One region of the Shewanella sp. MF05913 genome, then DNA from elsewhere that is predicted to be linked to it. Evidence: predicted binding sites of a transcription regulator. Region 1 holds the regulator's gene; each other region holds the start of a gene.
The links. The regulator MetJ, encoded in region 1, represses methionine synthesis genes. The targets are predictions, from matches to a motif close to TAGACGTCTAGACGTCTA.
Positions count from the first base shown of each region.

Region 2: a site for MetJ is predicted at 3,742-3,759, ahead of serA (phosphoglycerate dehydrogenase). Genes of this name have one in related genera too.
Region 3: a site for MetJ is predicted at 4,252-4,269, ahead of metK (methionine adenosyltransferase). Genes of this name have one in related genera too.

Region 1 covers NZ_JCAYNT010000005.1:74,669-81,978, forward strand. The annotation lists gene AC19MV_RS08750 (VOC family protein) at 1-116, opposite strand, end outside; gene AC19MV_RS08755 (3'-5' exonuclease) at 332-922, opposite strand; gene AC19MV_RS08760 (bifunctional aspartate kinase/homoserine dehydrogenase II) at 1,021-3,414, opposite strand; gene metB (cystathionine gamma-synthase) at 3,529-4,692, opposite strand; gene metJ (met regulon transcriptional regulator MetJ) at 4,903-5,217, shown strand; gene AC19MV_RS08775 (sulfite exporter TauE/SafE family protein) at 5,287-6,027, shown strand; gene AC19MV_RS08780 (c-type cytochrome) at 6,283-6,612, shown strand; gene AC19MV_RS08785 (DUF3373 domain-containing protein) at 6,764-7,310, shown strand, end outside.
Region 2 covers NZ_JCAYNT010000006.1:56,087-63,396, forward strand. The annotation lists gene katB (catalase KatB) at 1-658, opposite strand, end outside; gene AC19MV_RS09735 (YgjV family protein) at 944-1,189, opposite strand; gene AC19MV_RS09740 (PaaI family thioesterase) at 1,357-1,794, opposite strand; gene AC19MV_RS09745 (helix-turn-helix transcriptional regulator) at 1,991-2,659, opposite strand; gene AC19MV_RS09750 (DUF2238 domain-containing protein) at 3,074-3,694, opposite strand; gene serA (phosphoglycerate dehydrogenase) at 3,896-5,125, shown strand; gene ygfZ (tRNA-modifying protein YgfZ) at 5,288-6,250, shown strand; gene AC19MV_RS09765 (ABC transporter ATP-binding protein) at 6,420-7,124, shown strand; gene AC19MV_RS09770 (ABC transporter permease) at 7,129-7,310, shown strand, end outside.
Region 3 covers NZ_JCAYNT010000014.1:91,316-98,625, forward strand. The annotation lists gene argR (transcriptional regulator ArgR) at 1-469, opposite strand, end outside; gene AC19MV_RS15785 (META domain-containing protein) at 640-1,080, opposite strand; gene AC19MV_RS15790 (hypothetical protein) at 1,203-1,421, shown strand; gene AC19MV_RS15795 (GNAT family N-acetyltransferase) at 1,425-1,973, shown strand; gene AC19MV_RS15800 (hypothetical protein) at 2,043-2,399, shown strand; gene AC19MV_RS15805 (GNAT family N-acetyltransferase) at 2,431-2,997, opposite strand; gene metK (methionine adenosyltransferase) at 3,070-4,221, opposite strand; gene tkt (transketolase) at 4,764-6,758, shown strand; gene epd (erythrose-4-phosphate dehydrogenase) at 6,944-7,310, shown strand, end outside.

The DNA.
Region 1 (7,310 bases):
CGCTCTTCTTGCACCTTAGTGTTACCCATTACCACTCGTAACCCTAGCGCTTTGGTATAAAACTCAACCGCTTTATCCATGTCGCCAACCATTAAACCTACGTGATTCATTTTCATAACTTACTCCTAAAAACGATTAATTGATTCGTCATTTGTTTCGATGGAGTAATCTTACGGCGAACACGATATTAATAAAAATTATCAAATCTTATTGATTTAATAATAAATATTTATGTATGTTTGAGTTTATTCTGTAGCTACGTTCGGCAAAAAAGAGAAAATATTAAGAATAATAAAACCTATGGAGTGGTGAAAGAGCCATGCCGGTATAATTATTGCTGACTCAGCCTTTCAATTTCGAGCTCGATGAGTAATGCAGTATGGGCATCATTTGCCGCATATTTTTTCTGATGGTTATGCAGAGGGAATATTGACCAATTGGATTGTTGTGCACTCTTAGATAGTCGTTGATTAAAAAACATCGCAACCGCAACCCTAGCGCCTACACGTTGTTTAACGCGTGCAAAACGCATCACTTTTGAAGAAAGCTCTTCTGTATTGGTTAACGTAATGCCAAATTTTCTCAAGAGTATTTTTCTGTCTTCCTTTAGCCCAAACCCCACCTTTTTTATCGTAGGATCCGACAGTATTTTAGCAATGTCAGTGAAGTGTTCATAAAACTGAGTAGGAAATAAAAATACTTTGGACTGTGTGGCTATTTGAATTAAATGAGGTCCATCGCTTACCTCACCTTTTATAAAACAAGGTTTACTCTCGGTATCAAAGCCTAAGCAAGAGTGTGTTTTTAACTCTGCTATTGCACTAATAGCGTCAGCGGTGTTTGTGACAACGATGATATTATCAAGACCAATACCCTCATAAAGTGGTAAATCTCGAATTTGCTCCTTTGTTGGCCTTTGCATTTAATATCCTTTTAATCGTAAGCAGCACTATCTAATAGAGGACGAAAAACTAATAGAGGACGAAAAAAAAGACCATCACATGGTCTTTTTAATCAATATTACTCTTGCAGTAAGTCTTTACAAATATGCACTAAATCCGACTGCACTGCGGCTGCGGTAACCTCTCGTCCAGCACCTGGGCCGCGGATAATCAATGGGTTACCTTGATAAAACGCACTGCGAATAACAAACACATTATCGCCAGGGGTTAAGTTGGCATAAGGATGATTATTGTCTACCCACTGCAAACCGACCTCGGCCTGCAGTTTACCCTCGACTTTGTCTAACGATGCCACGTAACGCAGCACTTTGTTTTGCTCAGCGGCTGCAACATATTGTTGTAACAAGTCATCATCTAACTCGCTAATACGCGGTAAAAAATCGTCTAACGACAACTCAGCTAATGCCTTAGGCACTAACGAATTAAGCGTAATATCATCGAGCTCAACGGCTAAACCAATCTCACGGGCTAAAATCAGCAATTTACGCTGCATATCACGGCCAGACAAATCATCACGCGGATCGGGCTCGGTAATCCCTAAACCGCGCGCTTCTAGGACTAATTCCGAAAACGGTTTGCTGCCATCGTAGTTTTCAAATAACCAACATAAGGTACCCGAAAAAATTCCGCCGACAGCTTCAATGGTATCGCCACTATTACGCAAATCGTTTAACGCGTGTTGTATCGGTAAACCCGCTCCGCAACTGGCGTTATAACGCCAAAATAACCGACGATTACTGAGCTGTTGCTTTAATTCACGATAAAAAGGTAATGGCCCAGAACCCGCCAGTTTATTTGCGCTCACCACATGAATGCCACGTGCAAATAGCTCAGGATACTGCAAGGTTAATGTGGCACTGGCACTGATGTCTAACGCGACAATTTCATCACAAGACAATTGCGCTAATTGCTCAAACAATGAGTCGTAATCCCAATCTGTAGCATGGGCTTGGTAATCTTGCTGCCAATGATTAAGGCGTATACCGTCATTTGAAATTAATGCCTTTTGCGACCCAACCACACCGATAAGCTCTACCGACGCTTCAAGTTCGCGATCTAATGTTTGGCTGGCACGCTTAAATAAATCGACCCATGCTTCGCCAATATTACCGACACCTAGCAGCAACACGCCGATGCGCATTCTGGGGCCGGCGCAGCGACGATGCACCTTTTGGGTTAATAAACTCACCTGCGCTTGTGGCACTAAGGTCACTAAGCTTAACGAGTCTTGATAAACAGGTTTGGCATCGCGGCTTAATAAACGGGCAAAGCTGCGTCTAAAATGATGTGCATCTGCACTGACTAACGCCACCAATCCTAGGTCAGTTTGTATGGCTAATTCATCAATCGCCCATTGCTCGCCATGTTTTACCAACAGTGCTTGAACCTGTTTTTGGCTTTCTAGGGTAAATGCCAGCTCAAATTTATGTTGGGCGAGCTCCCAATATGCTAATGGCGTCAGGCCTGCTTGATCTAAAATAGCCAGCAGTGGTGCAATCTCGGTGTTGAGTTTAAAGCTAAATAACACCACTTCATTGAGGTTAGTCACCACAGGTGCGCTAGCCGATGAACTCAGTGGAGCAATTAAGGTAAAGTCGGTGTGAGATGCGTAGCTTGAACGTACAGCTAAACTCACATCGGTGTTAAATAATGGCTGCAAAGTACGTGAGTGCAAAACAGGCGAGCCTAAACGCGCAAGGCGATCAGCTTCTGCTAAAGACATGCTTTTAAGCAATTTGGCATCATTAATTTTGTTAGGGTCAGCGTTAAACACCCCTTCAACATCAGTCCAAATGGTGACACGTTCAATGTCAGCCAGGCTAGCTATTAGCGTGGCGCTAAAGTCAGAACCATTACGGCCCAGCAATAAGGTATCACCATGGCGGTTAGCACAAATAAAACCGGTAATCACTAAACGCTCTTGCGGATGCAAAGCCAACAAAGCTTGCACCTTGTCGCGCGACTCTTGCACTAAAATATTAGGCACTGATCCTTCGTCGGCAACCAAAATAGAACAGGCATCAACATGCGTTGCAGCCACGCCAGTTTCGCGCAGTAATGCTGCCATTAAGCGTGCAGACCAGCGTTCACCAAAACTCACAACCTGGTTTAACTGATAATCGTTGTGCTGCTCTAAAGACAACAAGCTAACTAATTGCGCTCTGTCGGTAGACAAGCGCTCACGCAAATCACGCGCCTGCTCGTTTGACAATAGTTGCTCAATTAAGGTTTGCTGATAACTAATGAGCACTTGCAGCTCTTCTTGCCAAAGTTGACCGCTGTCGCGCAAACTGAGTAATTTATATAAGAAGTTAGTGGTTTTACCGGCAGCAGACACCACCACAAGATCATCACTGTTACCATGAGTCAGTAAAATATGGGCAACACGACGATAGCAATCAGCATCCGCTAAACTAGAACCACCAAACTTATGTAAATGACCTCGCGCCATTACGCACTCCTTAAACAACTACGACTTTTTTTATTGCGACTGCTATTTTACTTTATTTAACGAAAACTACAGCTAACATAAACGTAAATTAAGCTAATTTTACCCAAGTTCAGGCTATTTAATTGCTGCAACTGCGGCTAAACCGGCTTTAATATCAGCAACCAAATCTTCAGCATCTTCAATGCCGACAGATAGTCTCAATAAAGTGTCTTTAATACCAGCCTCTTGGCGTGCTTCTGCATCCATTGCTCTGTGGGTCATCGTGGCCGGAACGGCGACTAAACTTTCCACTCCGCCTAAACTTTCAGCAACACTGAACAATGTCAGCGCATTTAAAAATGCCACCACTTCTGCCTCGCCACCTTGCAATTCAAAACTTAACATAGCACCAAAGCCTTGTTGTTGTTTTGCCGCAATTTCGTGACCTGGATGGTCTTTTAAACCGGGATAGTACACTTTAGCAACCACGTCGCTGGCATTAAGCAGTTCCACAATCTTTTGTGCATTACGTTGATGCTCTCGAATTCGCACTGCTAGTGTGCGTAAACCGCGTAAGGTTAAGTAACTGTCAAACGCAGAGCCGGTTAACCCAAGGGTGTTTGACCACCAATGTAGTAGCTCACCTAATTCAGGATCTTTAGCCACCACAGCGCCGCCAACCACATCACTATGGCCGTTAATGTATTTAGTGGTTGAGTGAATAACGATATCAGCACCTAACAATAAAGGTTGCTGTAAAATGGGTGATAAAAAGGTGTTATCTACCGTAACTAATGCACCAACGTCGCGACAAGCATGGCTAATCGATTCAATATCAACCACGCGTAGTAATGGGTTTGACGGGGTTTCTAACCACACCATTTTAGGTTTTTGCGCTATGGCTTGGCTCAATGCTTGAGCATCGGTTTGGTCGACAACCACTAATTTAAATTGGCCTTTTTTAGCCAAATTGGTAAACAAGCGATAACTGCCACCATAACAGTCGTGCGGAACCACTAATAAATCATCAGGGCCGAGTAAGCTGGTCACCAATGTAATGGCCGCCATACCTGTGCATGTCACCACTCCGGTTGCACCTTGCTCAAGTTTTGCCAGCGCGTCACCTAATATGCAACGAGTAGGATTGCCTGATCGGCTGTAGTCAAATTCGCGCGGATTTTTATGGCCGTCGAACGAATAATTGGTCGATAAATAAATCGGTGGTACTACGGCTCCATGTTGTGTGTCTGATTCTATACCCTGGCGAACGGCCAATGTGGCGCTTTGATACTTAGTCATAAAGACTCCTAAAAATTCACAAACACACAAAATAGATGTCTAGACGTCCAAATTTACCTAAGAGGTTAGCGTACGTCAACCTAAATTAGACGTTTAGACGTCTAAACATAAAGAAATCTATTTGCAATCGTCACTAAATAGTAGCAATAATTTGACTAGAGATTGTAAGGGGTTAAAATCTGCCCCGTATTTATCGTTAAGGGTAAGTTAATGACTGAGTGGAATGGCGAATATATCAGCCCATATGCCGAACACGGCAAAAAGAATGAACAAGTAAAAAAGATTACAGTTTCTATCCCTTTAAAAGTATTAAAAGTACTGACAGATGAGCGTACCCGTCGCCAGATAAATAATCTGCGTCATGCGACCAACAGTGAACTGTTATGCGAGGCATTTTTGCATGCATACACAGGCCAACCATTACCTCATGACGGTGATTTATCCAAAGATGAACCGGATAGCATTCCAAGTGAAGCGAAAAAGTTAATGGATGAGATGGGTATTGAGTGGGAAGAAATGGAATAACCCACAGACTTAATCAACAGACTTTGAAGCGACCCTAATAAGAAGTCGTGATATTTTTATAGAGAACTTATGATGTCATTTATCGATCCATCTACATTGATACTGGCATCAGTTATCGTTTTTTTTGGCGCGCTAACCCAAAGCTTAATTGGCTTTGGGTTAGCCGTTGTCGCAAGCCCTCTGCTGTATATTGTTAATCCCCAACTTGTCCCTGTCCCCATAATTGTTATGGGATTTGCCATTTCGGCAATGACCTTATACAGAGAACGCGGTCACCTGCAATTTAATGGCTTGCAATACGCCTTACTCGGCCGGATCCCCGGTGGATTTGTGGGTGCAGGATTATTACTGTTTGCCCCACAAGCCATACTCGGCTTAATTATTGCGGCTATCGTATACATTGCCGTGATTCTGAGTGTTTACAAGATTACCGCCCCCATCAACCGTATAAGCTTATTTATTGCTGGAGTATTCTCCGGTATTTTTGGCAACATCGCCGCGATTGGTGGCCCACCGATGGCGATTTTACTCGCCGGACAAGATGCTAGCCAATTTAGAGCGGCATTGTCAGCCTTTTTTGTATTCAGCTCACTGATTGCGTTAGCCATTTTAGCCGTGGTCGGTTTAGTAGAAATAAAGCATTTGTGGTTGTCACTGATGCTGCTACCGTCAGTCATTGGCGGCTATCTTGTCTCGGGTTTGTTAATCAACCACGTCGATAAAAACAAAACCCGTCTTGCCACTCTCGTGCTCTGCAGCATCAGCGCCACGGTTTTAGTGGTTAAATCAGTGATGGCATTAGCCAACTAACCCTAAAAGCGATCTCTTTTTACATCTCAAAATATACCCTAACCCGCCTATCAAGCATCCAGCCAAATTAGCAATAGATCTGCGTCACACAAGTTCATTAGATTTTTTTCAATTAACTTTTTTTCAATTAGATTTTTCTCATGAATATGATCTACTTCAAATTAACAATACCTCTTTTTAGGTAACATTATTTACAGCAAAGCAATACAGCAATATTGCTAAGGCACAACCTATAAAAGCCCATAGAGGATAAACATGATGAACACTTATATTAAAGTTGGTATCGCAGTCGCTATTGCATTATCTCTCGGTAGCCAGGTCATGGCAGCCGATGGCGGCAACCCTAAAAAAGGTAAACACCTGTACAAAAAAGAATGTAAAGCCTGTCACAGTGCCAATAGCGAAGGTCAAGAGCTCACCCCGATGAGCAAAACCATGAGCCAATGGGATCGCTTCTTCTCGCGCGACAAACACAAAGCAAAACCTGCCGTTTTTGAGGCATTGTCTGAACAAGAACTAAAAGATATTCAACAGTTTTTGTATGACCATGCTGCCGACTCAGACCAGCCAGCAACCTGCGGCTAAGTCAGCCCAGCTGATCAACGTTTCTGAGTAAACGCCAACATCAGCCAGTAACCGAATCGAATTAAAAAATAATGAGGCTTAGCCTCAGGGAATCTGACAACCAAAATTTGCTTAATTGATTCAATATTAGGCAAATACGGGGAGAAACATCATGAGAACACTTATCTCAATACTGGTTGCTAACGCGCTCTTTATGAGTGGTGCAGCCGTAGCAACTGACACCGATGTACAAAAAATTGCCGAACTAGAAAAGCAGTTGGCCGAAATATCTGAAGATTTAGATTACTTAAACTCACGCGTTGACAAAACTGAACGTCATAGCGCATTAGACAGAATCGAAATTACCGGTGACTTTAGAACGAAAGTGCATTCATTACACTATCAAAATGTCACCTGGAACCCCGCCATGAACGTCAACTTTTCTGACTTTGCCGCTAAAGCAATGGCCGGTGAATTTGGCGACCCAAGCAGTGCCAGCTCACCTTTAGGGCAAATGATGATGGCCAATCCTGATTTAGCCGCAGCATTCCAAAGCGGTATGCTGCAAGGCGTAATGCCGATGGTATTGGGGCAAAAGACCCAACAAGATATCGATAATGATATTTTTTACACCACCCGCCTTCGCCTAAACCTTAATGCAAAAGTGTGGGATAACGTCAGTTTTGCTGGACGTCTTACTATGTACAAAAGTTGGGGCG
Region 2 (7,310 bases), on a different contig from region 1:
GCTGTGACTTAAAGTGAAACTTAACCCAAAAACGTTCCCCTTTGGCATTCCAGAACGAAAATGTATGCGACCCATAACCGTGCATTTGACGATAGTTAGCCGGAATACCACGGTCTGACATCAAAATAGTCACTTGATGCATCGCCTCAGGATTAAGTGCCCAAAAGTCCCACATGGCTTGTGGATCTTTTAAATTAGTTTGTGGGTGGCGTTTTTGAGTATGAATAAAATCAGGAAACTTAATGCCATCACGAATAAAAAATGTTGGGGTGTTATTACCCACAATATCGTGATTACCACGTGCGGTATAAAAACGAAGACCAAACCCACGTGGGTCGCGTTCTGCATCAGCAGAGCCCATTTCGCCGCCAACAGTTGAGAAGCGCATAAAGGTTTCGGTCTGCTTACCGACACCGTTGAAATGATCGGCAATGGTAAATTCGCTTAAATCTTTAGTTAACGTAAATGTGCCGAAAACACCGGTACCTTTTGCATGCACAACACGCTCTGGAATACGTTCGCGGTTAAAGTGGGCAAGCTTTTCAATTAAATGCCAATCTTGTAAAAGTAGGGGCCCACGCTCACCTGCCGACAAAGAGTTTTGATCGTCTGCTACTGGAGCACCATTTTGGCTTGTTAAATAGTTACCTTGATTCATGTCTTGCTCCTATGCCTGGTCTGTTAACCATTGCTCAATTAAGTCGTAAACTGTTGCCATGATGATTTTCCTCACTCAACTCATCATTCGATGGAGTGATAATAGAACTTGTTCGCAATTAATTAAAACGATTAAAACAGATAACAACAATCGCCAAAACAATTTAGGGTTTTGTAATGATATTGGAAAAATCGATTAAGAAGTGACAATCCGTACATTGTGGGCAATAAAAAAGCCAAAATCTGCATTTTGGCTTTATTGAACGAACGTGTTGTAAAAGTTGGCTTATTTATCGTTCGTTGGGGCAGGTTCACGATATAACTTAACGAGGTAATAAATATCAATCAGTACAATAAAAAAATTGACCAGTGCCACGGGAATCGCGTCAATCGCTAAACCATAAGCGACAAACAAAACGGCACCAACCAAATTCCACCAGCGTAACTTTTTGATGTCAGACATCATCAGCGAAATAGCGACCACGACAGAAGCCAAGTAACCTACCCATTCCCAGATATTAATACTGTCCATGGATTCTCCTTATAAAGAGGTGATTATCACGCTATCTCACCATTAACCCCAGTTAATAGCGCTATATTCGTGACGACTAATCAAGTAAAGCATCTTGTAGGAATATTATAATACCTATAAGGCTAAAACTTTGATCTACCGTTGATTTAGCTAAAATATAATGTCGTTTATCGCTCAACAACAGCTGCAGTCATCCGTGAAATACAACATAACTCGCCAGCACTGTTACGAATTAAGATTTCCCAAACTGAGCTGCGTTTGCCTAAATGAACCGGCTTAGCGGTGGCTGTCAGCTCGCCATTGCGTGAAGCTTTTAAATGGTTAGCATTAATCTCCTGGCCGACACAATAATAACGCGTAAAGTCGACCACAAAGTTTGCCGCATAACTGGCTACGGTTTCAGCTAATGCGACATTTGCGCCACCGTGCACAATCCCCAGCGGGTTATGCACCGATGGATTTGCCGGCATCGTCGCCACCATATAATCATCACCAATTTCAGTGATTTTAATGCCTAATGTTTGCATTAATGTACCTTTACCCTGCATCCCAGCATCTAAGCGAGCGCAATCTTCAAGGGTAACGTTGCTAAACCAAATACTCATAATTACAGTCCATTTTTATTGTTATCGATTCAGTCGACTTCAAGAGTCTACTTTTTCATTTCAGTTTTATCATTGTGCTTTTCTCTGTTTACTCTGACACTTGAGTATAAATAATTCAAAGAAAAACACCCAAAATACAAAAAAGGAGCCGAAGCTCCTTATACCAATTCCATGCCAGTCAATGTGACAATGTTATCTAACTTACTAACTCACAATGACTTTGATAGGTTTGCGCCCATCGCAGTAATTCGACACGATTACGCGACTCTGTCTTCCTAAAAATAGATGACACATGCGCCTTTACCGTATGTTCGCTTATGCATAACCGCTGAGCGATTTCTTTATTACGCGCACCACTCGACACCAGCTGGATGATCGTCCGCTCACGATTAGTGAGTCGTTGCATCATGGCTTCGGTTTCTTCTGGCAATTCGGTATTGGTGTCGAGTTGCTTTACAAGACGTCTGAATATTTTACTAATCAGTGGTCTGTCGTACCACAATTCATCAGACACCATTTTTCTGAGCCCAGTTAACATCAAGTCCATACGTTGATCGCTATACAATAGCCCACGTACGCCCAGTAATAATGCAGACTCTTGGTCTAATGACCCGCGTTCGACTTGGTATAATGCAACAGGGACATGATTAACTAAACGCGACGCAAGTAAAGGAATACCTTTTGCGTCTAGTGCTGCACCTTTTTGTGAAATGAGATAAAAGTTATTGGCATTTTTATCAAGTTCAAGCTCGGCCGCATGCTTGACAATACGGGTTTTCAAGCCGATTGATTCAGCTAAAATAGCCAAATGACATGGTGCTGCGATTTGATGTAAAAACACCAACTCATCGATATTAGAACTCATCACTCTTCTCCCTGAAAAGCTAATTTTTGCTCATTGATACATGAGCACATCCTAAGCACCATTCTATACGTAAAAGAAACGCATTGACTAGCATTAAGACTTAGGAAAGCAAACAATCTGTTTTACATTTAATACTTTAGAGCAATAACACTAAAATCATCATCACAACAGATTAGTGACCTCTAGCAACTCTATACGCTTGGTTAGGTTGGCAATACAGGCAGAAGCTCAATGGCTAAGCCTCTTGTGTTATACACTAATAATAGCTAATTTTTGTTAGTACAAAGGACTATTATGTCAACCTAAAGTATTAATAGTTCGTTAGACTGACATTCGTTACCGTTTTACACTACCAAAAGCTAACAATAGCAGCGGTTATGTCGTAATAACATCAACCGCCTTGCGACAGTTCGCTCAATTTACGGGCTGGCTTTGCGCCATAATGTGCTTTATTTGTTTATTGTGCACTGGCGTCAACACTAACAACGCAACAATGCCACCGATTAAGGCTAAAAACATATCGGACTGGGTGTCCCACACATAACCTTGAGTGCCTAAAAACGCCTCGGCATTTTCGCCTGTTGCCGCGGCAACCCACCACTCAATCAGTTCATAAAAAGCCGAAAATGCCAGTACGAAACACACCGCTAAAAATTGGCACCAGGCACCAATTTGCATCACCTGCTTACGAATAAATATCTCACGCGCCAAAATAACCGGAATAAAGCCTTGGGCAAAGTGCCCCACTTTATCGTAGTTGTTACGCTCGCTCCCCATGACCTGCGCTAGCCAGTCAAACCAAGGGACTTCTGCATAAGTGAATCTTGCGCCAACCAGTAATACACAACAATGAACTAAAATAAGCCAATAAGCTAAAGACGTTAGCGGAAAACGTTTACGACTAAAAAAGAGTATAGGTAAGGCAATTAAGGCGGGGATGGCTTCTAGCCACCATGTAAACATATCTTTGGGGTCGCTCACCGACCACAACAATACCAACAGGTAAATCGCTATCCATATTACGCGCATTTTCATCCTAATTTCCTCATCTGCGATATTGTTCTAAATTTAAAATATTACTTTAGCCATCTAGCCCTCCACAAGCCATAAAAAAAGTGCTACTTTGGGATGGCGTTGGAAGTCCGCATTTATATCACAACTATAAGTACATGCATTAACACTAATAGTCTATGTATTAGCATAAGCACCATTTAATGATGAGAGGGTACCCATATCATGGCGAAACACTCGCTTGACAAGGATAAAATTAAAATCCTGCTGTTGGAAGGCGTCCACCAAACTGCGGTTGATGTACTGGAACGTGCAGGTTATACCAATATTGAATATCACAAAGCCTCACTCGGCGAAGAGGCGTTACTCGCCTCCATTAAAGATGCTCACTTTGTTGGATTGCGTTCGCGCACTCAACTCACTGCAGAAGTGTTACACCATGCAGAAAAGCTAGTCGCTATTGGCTGTTTTTGTATCGGCACTAACCAGGTGGACTTATCTACCGCTGAACAACTGGGTATCCCGGTTTTCAACGCACCGTTTTCCAATACGCGTAGCGTAGCCGAATTAGTCATTGGCGAAATTATTATGCTAATGCGTGGCATTCCACAACGTAATGCTATTTCACACCGTGGTGGTTGGTTAAAGAGCGCCAACGGCAGTGTTGAAGTACGCGGTAAAACCTTAGGTGTGATTGGTTACGGTCATATTGGTACGCAGCTGGGCATTTTGGCTGAAACCTTAGGCATGAGAGTGATTTTCTTTGATATCGAAGATAAATTGCCACTGGGTAACGCGTCACAAATTCATTCAATGGACGAATTACTCGCCCAAGCCGATGTTGTGAGCTTACACGTACCTGAAACGCCTCAAACCAAGAATATGTTTGCTAAAGCTGAGTTTGCCAAAATGCGTCAAGGCAGCTTCTTTATCAACGCATCTCGCGGCACTGTGGTAGAAATTGACGATCTCGCGCAAGCGTTAACTTCAGAGTATTTAGCCGGTGCAGCGATTGACGTATTCCCTGTTGAACCAAAATCAAATGACGATGAATTTGTGTCGCCATTACGTGGTTTAGACAATGTGTTACTGACACCGCATATTGGTGGTAGTACCGCTGAAGCACAAGAAAACATTGGTATTGAAGTCGCGGGTAAGTTAGTTAAATACTCAGATAACGGTTCAACCTTGTCTGCAGTTAACTTCCCTGAAGTGTCTCTTGCACAACACCGTGGTACCTCGCGCTTATTGCATATTCACCAAAACCGTCCTGGCGTGTTGATTAAAATCAACCAGGCGTTTTCTGAAAAAGGCATCAACATTGCTGCTCAGTACTTACAAACCACCGCTGAAATCGGTTACGTGGTAATGGAAGTCGACTCAGATCAAGCTGAAGAAGCCTTAGTTGAACTTAAATCAATTGAAGGCACGATTCGTGCTCGCGTATTGTTTTAATCAGCTCATAACTCATTCGTGAATGGCTAACTGCCCATAAAAGCTACCTTGCCCACAAGGTAGCTTTTTTTTATTAGCTTTAAACCTCTGCCCTCTGTTGAGTATGATATTAATCCGTTACACTTCAACACATATCGTCTTATTCTTTCGTTAGGGATCGTTATGACCATTTCAGCAAGCCAACCCGATTGGGATTTCATTGCCACCTCTCCAGCATTAATGTTATCGCGTTTGTCTCACATGGGATTAATCGAAGTCACTGGAGAACAAGGTCGCAGCTTTATTCATGGCCAGGTGACAACCGACATTACTTCGTTAACCGCTGATCAATGGAAATGGGGCGCTCACTGCGATCCTAAAGGTAAAATGTTAGCCAGTTTCCGTACATTTGCCATTGCAGACAGCTTGTTTATGTTAATGCCGACATCGACTCTTGAACTTGATTTACCGCAACTCAAAAAATACGCGGTATTCAGTAAAGCTGAGCTCGCCGATGTCAGCAACCAATATCAAATGATTGGCGTGGCAGGCAGCGAAGCACAGGTATTTATAACGCAACAATTTGGCGATATCACTGCGGCTTTAACCATAGTAGACGGCGGTGCGGTACTGCGTGATGGCGAGCGTTTCATTGTGATTATTACTGATGAAAAAGCGGCTGCGTTAATCAATGCATCACAACAAACATTAGTGGATGCTAGCGCGTGGCAGGCATTAGAAATCAAAGCAGGTTACCCTAATATTGATGCAAGCCATTCAGGCCAATACGTTGCACAAATGTGTAACTTACAAGCCATTGATGGCATCAGCTTTAACAAAGGCTGCTACATGGGCCAAGAAACTATCGCCAGAATGAAATATCGCGGTGGCAACAAACGCGCTCTGTACATATTGTCAGGCACCACCAGCCAAACCATTAATACTGACACCCAATTAGAAATCGCCTTAGAAGATGGTTTCCGCCGTGGGGGCAATATTATTGAGTGTGTTCAACAAGGCGATAAAGTCCTTCTTACTGCCGTATTGCCCAACGATACCGAAAATAATGCGCAGCTGCGTATCGCTGACGATGAAAGCTCGCAATTGACCATTATTGAATTACCTTATTCATTAGTCGATGCTTAATTAAATCAGAGAGTTAATTATTAAAGCGAACCCTAGGTTCGCTTTTTTATTTTTGAACACTCACGCAATATTTGACGTATATTGTTGTTATTATGATTACGTTAACAAGCTGTCACTATGGTGATGTTAATGTGACAGTTTGATTTAACTCATTCGTTATGGAGCGACTATGACCAGCATTGTCACCTTAGACAACATCAGCAAAGGATTTCGCGATGGTGAGTCATTCCATTGTGTGTTGCAGCAGGTCAGCTTAACATTAGAGCAAGGGCAAACGATTGCCCTCACTGGCCCAAGTGGCAGTGGTAAAAGCACGTTATTGAACATTATTGGTGGCTTTGAAACTATCGATAGCGGCGACATGCTCATTAGTCAAAACAACAGGATGTGCTCGGTAAACCAATGGCAAGACAAGCAATGGAGCCAATACCGACGTCAATCTCTTGGGGTGATATTTCAGCAATTTAACTTACTTACGCCTCTTAATGTTCGCGACAACATTCAATTTTCATTGGCATTAAATCAATTAAGTTGGAGCCCATGGTGTGATGAATTATGTCATCAACTGGGACTCACACCACTGTTAGACCGTAGTGTAGAAAACCTCTCTGGTGGACAACAACAACGAGTCGCTATTGCACGTGCTTTAGCCCATAAACCGCAACTAATCTTAGCCGACGAACCCACCGGCAACCTTGACCAACACGCGGGCATGCAGGTTATGCAATTACTCACCGAGCTCGCACAACAGGCTAATTGCTGTATTTTAATGGTTACTCACAGTGAAGAATGTGCACAATTTATGCAGCATCGCTGGCACGTTGAAAACCAGCAAATTGTCGTCAACCCTATCGATAATAAGCTGCAGGGGTAAGCCCATGACGTCCCAGTCGTCTGCCACCAGCCGTTTAATACTATGCCTACGCTTATTTGCTAGCCATTATCGCCATGCGCCATTACAAGCCAGCGCGATTTTACTCGGCATAATGTTGGCAGTGACGTTACTGATTGGAGTATACGCCACCAACGAAAATGCCAAGCAAAGTTATGGCAATGTGTC
Region 3 (7,310 bases), on a different contig from region 1:
ATTCTGTGTAGTTAAACAGAGATTTAACGGTTTCTAAGGTGTCATCAATTGTTTTGATGCTGGCAGGGCAGATGAAAATGGTATCATCACCTGCGATAGTGCCTAAAATACCTTCGGGCTTACCTATAGAGTCGAGTAAGCGAGCAATTAATTGTGCAGCACCAGGACTGGTTCTTACCACAATCATGGCTTGGTTATGATCAACATCTAGCACTAGATTTTTTAGTGGGCTGCCAGCTGTTGGTACACCTAGCTCTGCTGGTAAACAGTACACCATTTCTTGTTTAGCATTGCGCGTACGTACCGCGCCAAACTTGCTAAGCATACGAGATACTTTTGATTGATTAATATTGCCGAATCCTTCGGCTTGAAGCGCAATAACAATCTCACTTTGGCTTCCAAAACGCTCTTCTTTCAGAATCGCTTTAAAAGTTTTAACGAGCTCATCCTGATTTCTTGTCGCTGGCATAATGATATTTCATCTTATAGTTGTTATTCAAAAAACTTGCACATTTTGAATAGATCCACTTATTAAGTCAAGAAAGAATCATATTTTTTGAATAAAAATTCAAATTAAGAGTGGAACTTAATGCTGACACCTTGCGGGTTATATGAACAATTATCACCGCGATATGGCGATTACAGTGCTTTTGGTGGTTCGCCTAAGTCATTTAAGCGGCTAAGCACTAATAAAGTATCACCATTTTTAGCCAGTAAATTGAGCTTCCCATTAGAAAAACCTGCATGCTGTACCAATGATATTGCTTGCATTAAGTCGGCTTCTTGCGCCATTAATGAATCGATACATGCTTTCATCGTGGCGCCAGCGGTGGTGAGCTGTAACAGATTACCTTGTTGAGTATATTGGCCAAAAAATTGATTACAGCTATTGTTACCAGTGAGTTGTCCGTCTTGAGCAAACACGATATTGGCTGGGCTGTGGTAAATAGCAGGCGTATCGAGAACAGTTTCGACATGCCATGTGCCAATGAGTTGATCGCTTGAGAGTTGTAATGGTGGGTTTTGACAAGCACTGAGGCCAAAAAGTAAAACGGCGGCAGTAAGAATAGGCTTTATCATGTTGTTAATGTTCCTAAAATAACAAAAGCCATTATTCTACTATTTGTTCAGCGCATTTAGGGGGATAATGACCTAATTATTGGTTTAATTAACATAATTTAACCTGTTTACGGGTACACCATATGATCAAACTACTCAAAATTTTACACTTTATTGGCATCGCTATGTTGCTGGTGGGTGTGTATTTATACCTGCAGACAGAGTTTGGCCAGCAAGTGAGCGGCATGTTAGTGATTGCCTTGCTCATTGGGATTGGCACGTTAATTATGTCGCCGTTACCTGTTGCACTGGTTATCGAGTGGGCACAAAAACAACCTTCTTCTTTCAATTCAAAGGAATAACCATTGTCATTCATCGTCCGTAAAGCTGTATTAACCGACGCCAAAGCCATCGCGCACTTAGAACGTGCCCATGTTGATGACGAACTAACCACCCCTAACGGCATTTTACATGCTCATTCGTTAACCATTAGCGAAGTTAAGCAATTAATTATTCAGCACTGGATAGTGGTTGCCGAACAACAAGGCGACATTATCGGTTATGTTGTTGCCGCGAAATGGGTCTTTGTTTCTTCTCAGCCATTGTATCGTAATATTATTCAACGAATTAAATTTGCTGATTTTGAAGGACGTCCTTTATCGACCACCAATACCTGCCAATATGGGCCAGTTTGGATTAATAAATCATATCGAGGTAATGGTATATTTGAGGCGATGGTTAACGAACTTAAATTGCTTTTAAAAGACCGTTATCCGTTTATGGTGACCTATATTGCCGCCGATAATGCTCGTTCACTCGCTGCGCACCAAAATAAAGCGGCTATGCAGATATTAGAAGGCTTTAGTTTTGAGCAGCGTGATTATCAATTGCTGATCACTGAAACACAAAAGTAAGCGGTTGTTCCATACAGTGGCCGTGTGCGGTGTCACGGCTGCTTAAATCAATGCCGCAGAGGGTCACCGATGACAACTCGTTTTAACGCACTTTTTGAACCGTATTTGGTGCTGACGCTGTCGGCCTTTGATAACATGAAGCTGGTTGTTGCAGTGTTGTCTGAGATTAATGAACCCTATCAATGCGTTGAAGCTAAGATGTCAATATCGCCTGTCAATACTTCAATGGAGACAGGGTATTTTGTGCGTTGGCATGATGCATGGCTATTTTGCGGGTTAACCAACTCCTATTGTGCTTCTATTGTGTTGTTTACTGAGATTGAACGAATTGAAATGACATCATTAACGAGTCTAAATATCCCTGTAATGACGATGCAACAAGTTGGGTTTATGTGTGTTGAAAGTGCCCATTTTGATCACTGCTAACGTCTGCTATATGCTCATCATGTTTACCGTTTCACGATAGCTGCATAATAATAAGCGGCCTGCTTTCACTGTGATAACGCTGATACAGTTGCATTATCTCTGCAGGAACTTGAGCTATATGAGCGGGTTGTAACCACTGAAATTGTTGTTGCTGATATAACGCCTGCAAGCTGATATCGGTAAAAAGGAAGCACTTTTGCGGTATTAATGTGGGCGCAATAAATTGAAGTAGTTGAGTCGCTAGTTTTTTACCCCGCAGGTGCGGCGCCACTAATAAGCCGCTGATCAGCTGATATTGACCAACATGTTTAATTCTTACAGCAGCAATGATTTCGCGAGACTCCAAACCTTCACGACCAGAGGTGATAGTTGAATTTACCTCATTGTGTGGCAACGCTTGCGGATTAGCCGTATCGCGTGCTTTAACATCCTCTTGATAAATAACCGCAACAGACTCTTTGCTCGATACTCTGGAATAAGCCATATGTTGGCGATAAAACAACTTAATTGCTGACCACTGCTTTATTTGCTGCAACGATGCAGCGCAATGCTCATATTGAGTGGGTAAGTTAGTCTCTACCCAGCGGATGTTTATCATAATGTTTATTTTTCTAATATTAACAAAAAACCGCCATGCGGCGGTTTTGTGTGGGCTGGACAGCTCGGTTAATTATAAACCGGCGTCAGCACGTAATGCTTCAGCTTTGTCTGTCGCTTCCCATGGGAAAATATCGCGACCAAAGTGACCATAAGCTGCCGTTTGTTGGTAGATTGGGCGCGCCAAATCTAACATCGCGGTTAAGCCATATGGACGTAGTTCGAAGTGTTGACGCACTAACTTAATCAATACTTCTTCAGACACTTTACCAGTACCGAATGTTTCGATACTGATTGAAGTAGGTTCTGCAACACCAATTGCATAAGACACTTGAAGCTCACAGCGATCAGCAAGACCGGCAGCAACAATGTTTTTAGCAACATAACGTGCCGCATAAGCTGCGCTACGGTCTACTTTTGATGGGTCTTTACCAGAGAAAGCACCACCACCGTGACGCGCCATACCGCCGTATGTGTCAACAATGATCTTACGACCTGTTAAACCACAATCACCCACTGGGCCGCCAATGACAAAACGACCGGTTGGGTTAATAAAGTATTTAGTGTCTTTATTTAACCACTGTGCAGGTAATACCGGCTTAATAATGGTTTCCATTACGGCTTCAATCAAGTCAGCTTGGGTAACATCTTCACGGTGTTGAGTTGACAGTACGATTGCATCAATACCAATAATTTTGCCGTCGTCGTATGCAAAAGTCACCTGGCTTTTTGCATCAGGGCGTAACCACGGCAAGGTGCCGTCTTTACGAACTTCAGACTGACGCTTCACTAATTTGTGGGCATAAGTAATTGGTGCTGGCATTAATACGTCGGTTTCATTGCTGGCATAACCAAACATTAACCCTTGGTCGCCCGCGCCTTGCTCTGCAGGATCTGAACGGTCAACACCTTGGTTGATGTCCGGAGACTGTTTGCCAATAGCATTTAAAACTGCACATGAATCGGCATCAAAACCCATATCTGAATTGGTATAACCGATTTCGCGTACCGTTTTACGGGTAATCTCTTCAATATCGACCCAAGCAGAAGTGGTGACTTCACCACCGACTAATACCATGCCTGTTTTAACATATGTTTCGCACGCAACACGAGCTTTAGGATCTTGCTCAAGTATTGCGTCTAATACCGCATCAGAAATCTGATCGGCGATTTTATCTGGATGACCTTCTGAGACTGACTCAGAGGTAAACAAGTGCTTTGCCATAATAGGAGAATCTCGTTGGTTGCATTTGAATATACGTCTAGACGTCTATTTTAGTCGAAATCGAAATCGATAACACCCCCTAATACGAATTTAACTGGAGAATTGTGCAGTGGTGCATGAATATTTTTTATTTACAAGGAGAGTGTTTAGCTTTGAGGTTAATTAACTTTCTGATTAAAAAGGTTTTTGAAGTTTTATTTTGTTCTGTTTTAATCACTTTGGTGTCATTAATTGAACAATGTTAAGGTTGGTTATTGGGTATTAGCTGAAGTTGTAATATGTTTTTTTACTGATGTTGAGTTGCTTTTTAGCTTGACTGTCAATAAATAATTACTCAGAACATCAATGTCTCAGATTGGTTTTTACTTTTGAGAGGTGGTGTATAAAGTTGAGCTGTTTTGAGACCTGTAGTGGTCAAAAATATGGTTTATTAGCGACAAAAAATGTAATGAGAGAAATTTTAATTTGCGTCACATCGCCTTGTAGGGGAAAATATGGCTTCACAATTGCCCGTTAGACCTTACAAACAAGCAGGAGAGAGCATGTCATCTCGTAAAGTACTCGCTAACGCTATTCGCGCCCTAAGTATGGATGCGGTTCAAAAAGCCAATTCTGGTCATCCAGGTGCCCCAATGGGGATGGCTGATATCGCCGAAGTGCTATGGAATGATTTTCTAAAGCACAATCCAACTAATCCTAACTGGGTCGATCGCGATCGTTTTGTTCTGTCAAACGGTCATGGCTCTATGCTTATCTACTCTTTACTGCATTTATCTGGTTATGAATTGCCTATCGAAGAGCTAAAGCAATTCCGTCAGTTGCATTCTAAAACACCTGGTCATCCTGAATATGGTTATACCCCTGGTGTTGAAACCACAACGGGTCCTTTAGGTGCGGGTATCAGTAACGCAGTGGGTATGGCGATTGCGGAAAAAACCCTAGCCGCACAGTTTAACCGTCCTGGTCACGATATTGTTGACCACTACACTTATTGTTTCTTAGGTGACGGTTGTTTAATGGAAGGTATTTCTCACGAAGCCAGTTCATTAGCCGGTACCTTAGGCCTTGGTAAGTTAGTGGCATTTTGGGATGACAACGGTATTTCTATCGATGGTCATGTTGAAGGTTGGTTTACTGACGATACCCCTAAGCGTTTTGAAGCTTACGGCTGGCATGTTATTGCGGGTGTTGATGGTCATAATCCTGATGCTATCCGTGCCGCAATTGAAGAAGCTAAGTCTGTAACAGATAAGCCATCTATGATTTGCTGCAAAACCATTATTGGTTTTGGTTCGCCAAACAAGTCTGGCAGCCATGACTGTCACGGCGCGCCACTAGGTGATGCTGAAATTGCAGCCGCACGTGAATTCTTAAACTGGCCACATGCGCCGTTTGATATTCCGTCTGACGTGTATGCTGGTTGGGATGCTAAGCAAAAAGGTGTGGCTAACGAATCATTATGGAATGATAAGTTTGCTGCGTACCAAGCTGCGTTCCCAGAATTAGCTGCTGAATATGATCGTCGTGTATTAAAAGGCGATTTACCTGCAGATTTCGAAGCTAAAGCACAAGCGTTTATCCAAGAAAGCCAAGATAAAGCTGAAGGTATTGCTAGCCGTAAAGCGTCTCAAAATGCCATTGGTTTCTTTGGTGCTATGTTGCCTGAATTACTTGGTGGTAGCGCAGACTTAGCGGGTTCAAACTTAACGCTTTGGTCTGGTTCAAAAGGTATTCAAGACGATCCTGCCGGTAACTACATCTATTATGGTGTTCGTGAATTCGGTATGAGCGGTATTATGAACGGCGCGTCGTTACATGGTGGTTTTATTAACTATGGCGCAACTTTCATGATGTTCATGGAGTACGCACGTAACGCAGTACGTATGTCAGCATTAATGGGCATTCAAAACATTTTCGTTTATACCCATGACTCTATTGGTCAAGGCGAAGATGGCCCTACTCACCAACCGGTTGAGCAATTAGCTAACTTACGTTTAACGCCTAATATGGCAGTATGGCGTCCATGTGATGCTGCGGAAACTGCTGTATCTTGGAAAGCGGCCATTGAACGCCGTGATGCACCTACATCATTAATCTTTAGCCGTCAGGGTCTTAAAGCCCAAGCGCGTACCGCTGAGCAATTAGCTAACGTGGCTAAAGGGGGTTATGTACTGTCTGATTGTCAAGGCACTGCTGATGTGATTTTGATTGCGACCGGCAGTGAAGTGCAATTAGCCATGGATTCTGCTGCAGAGTTAACTAAGCTAGGTCAAAAAGTGCGTGTGGTTTCTATGCCATCAACGACTGAATTTGATAAGCAAGATGCGGCATATAAAGAATCAGTGCTACCAAAAGCAGTCACTAAGCGTGTAGCAATTGAAGCTGCGCATGCTGATTTTTGGTACAAGTACATTGGTTTTGACGGCGGCGTAGTGGGCATGACCACCTTTGGTGAATCAGCGCCAGGCGGTGACTTACTTAAGCATTTCGGCTTCACTGTTGATAATGTAGTAAAAACTGTCCAGTCTTTAGGATAATAGCGTGCCATTAAACACTTATCTATTAAGTGTTTAATCTGTATAATGACGACCTGCAATGCAATTGTAGGTCGTTTTTTTATGCCTGCAATTTCACGTAATTTGATAAAATAAATCAATCGCTTAGTGGATTGTTACTTATGCGTAACCCCATTTGTGCGTTGATTAATTACTCTGGACCCTAAATGATTCGAGTTGCAATTAATGGTTATGGCCGGATTGGCCGCTCAATTCTTCGTGCATTGTACGAGTCTGGAAAACGTCAGCAAATTCAGATAGTGGCCATTAATGAGCTCGCCAAGCCTGAGGCTATTTGTCATCTCACTCAATATGACACCACTCATGGTCGTTTTCAGTATGCCGTTAAACTCGATGGCGATAAGTTACTGATTGGCGATGACAGCATTCAATTACTCAATCAAGCAGATGCCAATTTATTGCCCTGGGCAGAGCTCGATATCGATATTGTGTATGAAGCGACAGGCAGTTTAATTGAACGCCAAGCGTGCGAAGCGCATATTCATGCGGGCGCCAAACAAGTGTTGATTAGTC